Linked DNA regions of Hydrogenophaga sp. SL48. The protein of the gene in region 1 interacts with the protein of each later gene in a pairwise test. Links are inferred from orthologs where the notes say so. Each region holds a gene or a part of one and is shown in the gene's direction. Other genes may lie near its edges.

Region 1 (3,022 bases):
CCGCCGATGCCTTGCACCGTGGCCACGCGGCCACTTTTGACGACGTCGCTGTCCGCGCCAAAGACCAGGCCCTTGACGGCCGCGTCGTAAGCGACGATGCCGTCGATGGGCAGGTAACCACGGGCGGTGGGCTTCTCCATCATGGCTTTTTCAGCCGCCTGCACGCACTGCAGCAGGGGCAGCTTGCCGGTGTCGTCGAAATACACGCCCACGCCGAGGTTGACCTTGTTGGGGTTGGTGTCGGCAGCGAACTGCTCGTTCAGACCCAGGATGGGGTCGCGGGGGGCCATTTCGACGGCGGTGAACAAAGACATGTCAGAGGTCCTGAAGTGTTGAATGCGCAGGGGCTGTGGGGGATTCGCTGCCCAGGCAGCCCAGCGCTGATTGCGGTAGGCTGTCGGGTTGTCCCGCAATTTTATCCGCCCATGTCCGCCTCCCCGTCCGCTTCCCTGAGCCTTGTTGAGGAACCGACCGTGCCAGAGGGTGAATTCGTTCGCTTTCCCGGTTCACCGTTCGAGCTCTTCATGCCCTATCCGCCGGCGGGTGACCAGCCCACCGCGATTGCGCAACTGGTGGAGGGTGTGAACGATGGTGAGGTGTTCCAGACCTTGCTGGGCGTGACCGGCTCGGGCAAAACCTTCACCATGGCCAACGTGATCGCCCGCCTGGGGCGCCCGGCCATCGTGTTCGCGCCCAACAAGACGCTGGCCGCGCAGCTGTACAGCGAGTTCCGCGAGTTCTTCCCGAAGAACGCGGTCGAGTACTTCGTCAGCTACTACGACTACTACCAGCCCGAGGCCTATGTGCCGCAGCGCGACCTGTTCATCGAGAAGGACAGCGCGATCAACGAGCACATCGAGCAGATGCGGCTGAGTTGCACCAAGAGCATCCTGGAGCGGCGCGATGTGGTGATCGTGGCCACGGTGTCGGCGATCTACGGCATCGGCAAACCCGAGAGCTACCACCAGATGGTGATGCTGCTGCGGGTGGGCGACAAGATGGGCCAGCGCGACCTGATCGCGCAGCTGGTGCGCATGCAGTACGCGCGCAACGAGGCCGATTTTTCGCGCGGCAAGTTCCGCGTGCGCGGTGACACCATCGATGTGTTTCCGGCCGAACACAGCGAGATGGCGATCCGCATCGAGCTGTTCGACGACGAGATCGAAACCCTGCAACTGTTCGACCCGCTCACCGGCAAGGTGCGGCAGAAGATCCCCCGCTTCACGGTCTACCCCAGCAGTCACTACGTGACGCCGCGCGAGCAGGTGCTCAACGCGGTGGAGCTGATCAAGGACGAGCTGCGCGAGCGCCTGGGCCAGCTGGTGGGCATGGGCAAGCTGGTGGAGGCGCAGCGGCTGGAGCAGCGCACCCGGTTTGACCTGGAAATGCTCAGCGAGGTGGGCCACTGCAAGGGCATTGAAAACTACTCGCGCCACCTGTCGGGCAGCGCTGAGGGCGAGCCGCCGTCCACGCTGACGGACTACCTGCCCAAAGACGCGCTGATGTTCCTGGACGAGAGCCACGTGCTCATGGGCCAGTTCGGCGGCATGTACAACGGCGACCGCGCGCGCAAGACCACGCTGGTGGAGTACGGCTTCCGCCTGCCCAGCGCGCTGGACAACCGGCCGCTCAAGCTCGAAGAGTTCGAGCAGCGCATGCGCCAGGTGGTGTTCGTTTCGGCCACGCCGGCCGACTACGAAAAGACGCACTCGGGCCAGGTGGTGGAGCAACTGGTGCGCCCCACCGGTCTGGTGGACCCGGAGGTGGAGGTGCGACCCGCCACCCACCAGGTGGACGACGTGCTGCAGGAAATCCGCATCCGTGTCGAGAAGAACGAGCGCGTGCTCATCACCACGCTGACCAAGCGCATGGCCGAGCAGCTGACCGACTACCTGACGGAAAACGGCGTCAAGGTGCGTTACCTGCACAGCGATGTGGACACCGTCGAGCGCGTGGAAATTCTGCGCGACCTGCGACTGGGCGCGTTCGACGTGCTGGTCGGCATCAACCTGCTGCGCGAGGGCATCGACATTCCCGAGGTGTCGCTGGTGGCGATTCTCGATGCGGACAAGGAGGGCTTCCTGCGCTCCGAACGCAGCCTGATCCAGACCATCGGCCGCGCCGCTCGCAACCTGAACGGCCGCGCCATCCTGTACGCCGACCGCACCACCGATTCGATGGCGCGCGCCATCGGCGAGACCGAGCGGCGCCGCACCAAACAGATCGCGCACAACCTGGCCATGGGCATCGAGCCGCGCAGCATCAACAAGCGCATCAAGGACCTGATCGACGGTGTGTACAGCGAAAAGGCTGGCAAGGAAGCCGACCGCCTGGCCGCCGAGAGCGCGCTGCGCGCCAGCGTGGACGACATGAGCGAGAAGGATGTGGCGCGTGAGATCAAGCGGCTGGAGAAGCTGATGCTGGAGCACGCGCGCAACCTCGAATTCGAGAAGGCGGCGGGGGTGCGAGACCAGTTGGCGCACCTCAAGGCCCAGCTGTTTGGCGCTTCGGGGCGTGACCAGCTGGCCTGAGGTTCTGCCCCACAATGGAGGGCCAAGCGCCCACGCCGGGGCCGGCCAACAGAGCCGGGTCGTGGGCATCTCCCATAAGAAGACGCCACTCCACCCATGTCAGTTCTGCCTGAGCCGCACGAGTTGCCCGCCACGGACGGTGCCACGCGCATCTATCTGATCGAAGACGACCCCTCCATCGTGCAGTTTGTCCAGCGGGCACTGGTGTCGCGCCCATCGTGGCGTCTGGTGGGCCACTCGGGCAGCGTGGATCACGCTCGCCAGCACGCCCTGGCGGGTCGCGCGAATGTGTTTCTGGTGGACCTCGGGCTTCCGGACGGACGCGGGGAGGAGCTGTTGCGCTGGCTGGCGCACGAACGGCCCGATGCCGAATTGCTGGTGTTCACGGTGTTCGGTGGCGAGTCGAGCTTGGTGGCGGCACTGCAGGCAGGCGCTACAGGGTACGTTCTCAAAGGTTGCCGGTCGGATGAGCTGATCGCTGCGATCGAGCA
Region 2 (3,653 bases), 3.6 Mb from region 1 along the record:
GCTCAAAGCCGCGCCCGTGCCGAAGTGCTGGCGTTCGGGCCCGGCGGGTGCGGGCGAGCCGGGCAGGCGCCGCAGCGCCAGCAAGCGCCAGGCGACGCCCGCGACAAAGACAAAAAGAGACAGCGCCAGCAGCGGGCCGCGCACCCAGTCCAGGAAATCCATGGAGAACCGTCCTTGATGTGGTCACCGGAGCTTGCACAGTACGCCCAATCCGCCCGAAAAACACATTCCGGTTGCGCTTCGCTGCTCGGGGGTTGATTCCCGTCATGCCTTGACGCCACCCGGTGCCGCAGGTGCACCCCGCTGGCGGTCCGGCCGTATCATGTCGGGTTGCCTTTTTGACGCCAGAAACCCGCCACTGGTGCACCGCCTTGAACCAGAACCCGACCCCGCTGACCGGCCCCGCGCTGGAGATGCCCACCCCGCTCAGCCCCGCCCACGCCGCGGCCCTGCGCACCGCGGCCACGCTTTCGGTGCGCGGCGCGCGCACGCACAACCTGAAGAACATCGACCTCGACATCCCCAAGCACGCGCTGGTGGTGATCACGGGCTTGTCGGGCTCGGGCAAATCGAGCCTGGCGTTTGACACCCTGTACGCCGAAGGCCAGCGCCGTTATGTGGAGAGCCTCTCGGCCTACGCGCGGCAGTTTCTGCAGCTGATGGACAAGCCCGACGTGGACCTGATCGAAGGCCTGTCGCCGGCGATCGCCATCGAGCAGAAGGCCACCAGCCACAACCCGCGCTCCACCGTGGGCACGGTGACCGAGATCCACGACTATCTGCGCTTGTTGTACGCCCGCGCCGGCACGCCGCACTGCCCCGAGCACGACCTGCCGCTGGCCTCGCAGAGCGTGGCGCAGATGGTGGACGCCGTGCTGGCGCTGCCGCCCGACACGCGGCTGATGATCCTGGCGCCGGTGGCGCGCGAGAAAAAGGGCGAGTTCCTGGAGCTGTTCGCCGACATGCAGGCCCAGGGCTACGTGCGCTTCCGCATCAACGGCGAGGTGCTGGACTTCGATGCCCTGCCGGCGCTGAAGAAGACCGAGAAACACAACATCGACGTCGTGATCGACCGCATCAAGGTGCGCACCGACGCGGCCGACGAAGGTGTGAACCCACTGCGACAGCGGCTCGCCGAGAGCTTCGAGGCTGCGCTGCGACTGGCCGAAGGCCGCGCCATCGCGGTCGAAATGGACGGCGGCGCCGAACACGGCTTCTCCGCCAAGTTCGCCTGCCCGGTCTGCAGCTACACCGTGGGCGAGCTGGAGCCGCGGCTCTTTTCGTTCAACTCGCCCATGGGTGCCTGCCCCAGCTGCGACGGCCTGGGCCACACCGAGGTGTTCGATCCCGAGCGCGTGGTCGCCTTCCCCACGCTCAGCCTGGCCAGCGGCGCCATCAAGGGCTGGGACCGGCGCAATGGCTACTACTTCGCCATGATCGAGAGCATCGCGGCGCACTACAAGTTCGACGCCGAAGCGGCCTGGGAATCGCTGCCCGAAGCGGTGCAGCAGGTGCTGCTCTACGGCTCTGGCGAAGAAGAGATCAAGTTCAGCTACGCGCTCGAATCGGGCGAACGCGCGGGCAAGAAGATCAGCAAGAAACACCCCTTCGAAGGCATCATCCGCAACTTCGAACGCCGCTACCGCGAGACCGACTCGGCCGCCGTGCGCGAAGAGCTGTCCCGCTACCGCGCCACCCAGCCCTGCCCCTCGTGCAACGGCACGCGCCTGCGCCTGGAGGCGCGCCACGTTTTCGTGGGCGAGGGCGAGCAGAAGCAGCCCATCTACAAGATCAGCCACATCACGCTCGGCGAGTCGCTGGCCTACTTCAGCGCGCTGCACCTGCCCGGCGCCAAGGGCGACATCGCCGCGCGCGTGATCAACGAGATCCGCCAGCGCCTGAAGTTCCTGAACGACGTGGGCCTGAACTACCTGAGCCTGGACCGCAGCGCCGACACGCTCTCGGGCGGCGAAGCGCAGCGCATCCGGCTGGCGAGCCAGATCGGCAGCGGCCTGACCGGCGTGATGTACGTGCTCGACGAGCCCAGCATCGGCCTGCACCAGCGCGACAACGACCGCCTCATCACCACCCTGCAGCACCTGCGCGACCTGGGCAACACGGTGCTGGTGGTGGAGCACGACGAGGACATGATCCGTTGCGCCGACCACGTGATCGACATGGGCCCCGGCGCGGGCGTGCACGGCGGCCACGTGATGGCGCAGGGCACCTGCGCCGAGGTGATGGCCACGCCCGGCTCACTGACGGGCCAGTACCTCAGCGGCGCGCGCGAGATCGCCGTGCCCTCGCGGCGCACGCCCTGGCTGCCGGTGAACAAGGCCGCCGCCGCGGCCAAGGCCGCGCCGATCAAGTCGCGCTTTCCCATGAGCCCCGCGGCCGAGCGCCGCAGCGCGCGCGAAGCGGCCCACCTGGCCTCGCTGGGCGAGCTGCAGGAAATCCGCGTCGTCAATGCCACCGGCCACAACCTCCAGGGCGTGAGCGTGGCTTTCCCGGTGGGCCTGCTGACCTGCGTGACCGGCGTCTCGGGCTCGGGCAAATCGACCCTGGTGAACGACACGCTCTACGCCGCCGTCTCGCGCACGCTCTACCGCTCGCACGAAGAGCCGGCCGAACACGAGGCCATCGAAGGCATCGAACACTTCGACAAGGTCATCAACGTCGATCAATCGCCGATCGGCCGCACGCCGCGCAGCAACCCGGCCACCTACACCGGCCTCTTCACCGGCATCCGCGAACTGATGGCCGAAATGCCCACCGCGAAAGAACGCGGTTACGGCCCGGGCCGCTTCAGCTTCAACGTGGCCGGCGGTCGCTGCGAGGCCTGCCAGGGCGACGGCGTGGTCAAGGTGGAGATGCACTTCCTGCCCGACGTCTACGTGCCTTGCGAGGTGTGCAGCGGCCAGCGCTACAACCGCGAAACGCTGGACGTGCAATACAAGGGCAAGAACATCGCGCAGATCCTGGACATGACGGTCGAGCAGGCCCACGCCTTCTTCACCGCCGTGCCCACGCTGCACCGCAAGCTGCAGACGCTGATGGACGTGGGCCTCACCTACATCCAGCTCGGCCAGAGCGCGACCACGCTCTCGGGCGGCGAGGCGCAGCGCGTCAAGCTCGCGCTGGAGCTGAGCAAACGCGACACCGGCCGCACGCTCTACATCCTGGACGAGCCCACCACCGGCCTGCACTTCGCCGACATCGAGCTGCTGCTGAAGGTGCTGCACCAGCTGCGCGACGCGGGCAACACCATCGTCGTGATCGAGCACAACCTCGACGTGATCAAGACCGCCGACTGGCTCATCGACATGGGCCCCGAAGGCGGCTCGGGCGGCGGCACCGTGGTGGGCGTGGGCACGCCGGAAGACATCGCCGCCAACGGCGAAAGCCACACAGGGCGCTATCTGGCGCGGCTGCTGGGCCGCTGAGCGAGCCCGGCGTTCAGGTCCGCTGTCGGCGGGTCTGGACGGCGTTCACAGGCCGCCCAGGTCCTCGATGGCGTCGATCACCATGCCGGTTCCCACGGCGATCAGCAGGATGTCGGTGGCCACGCGCACGAACTTGTGACCGGAGGGCGGCAGCCCCAGTTGCACCTGCACCGCCGCCGGCACCGCGTAATAAACGACAGAGGGAGGCAG

The links.
Region 2: the proteins of uvrB (region 1) and uvrA interact in binary tests that used the Escherichia coli proteins (3 or more experiments, as listed by UniProt). The link is inferred for Hydrogenophaga sp. SL48 from one-to-one orthologs.

Annotation. Positions count from the first base shown.
Region 1 is NZ_CP063400.1:1,368,991-1,372,012, forward strand. What follows is about bases 26-2,978. They hold uvrB (excinuclease ABC subunit UvrB), read left to right. Parts: upstream 26-425; coding sequence 426-2,531; downstream 2,532-2,978. Other genes in these bases: IM738_RS06550 (amino acid aminotransferase), read right to left, coding at 26-314; IM738_RS06560 (LuxR C-terminal-related transcriptional regulator), read left to right, coding at 2,628-2,978. Outside these bases: more of IM738_RS06550, read right to left, coding at 1-25; more of IM738_RS06560, read left to right, coding at 2,979-3,022. UniProt on the Escherichia coli protein: The UvrABC repair system catalyzes the recognition and processing of DNA lesions. A damage recognition complex composed of 2 UvrA and 2 UvrB subunits scans DNA for abnormalities.
Region 2 is NZ_CP063400.1:4,988,945-4,992,597, reverse strand. What follows is about bases 60-3,643. They hold uvrA (excinuclease ABC subunit UvrA), read left to right. Parts: upstream 60-413; coding sequence 414-3,443; downstream 3,444-3,643. Other genes in these bases: IM738_RS23750 (RcnB family protein), read right to left, coding at 3,489-3,643; IM738_RS23760 (hypothetical protein), read right to left, coding at 60-162. Outside these bases: more of IM738_RS23760, read right to left, coding at 1-59; more of IM738_RS23750, read right to left, coding at 3,644-3,653. UniProt on the Escherichia coli protein: The UvrABC repair system catalyzes the recognition and processing of DNA lesions. UvrA is an ATPase and a DNA-binding protein. A damage recognition complex composed of 2 UvrA and 2 UvrB subunits scans DNA for abnormalities.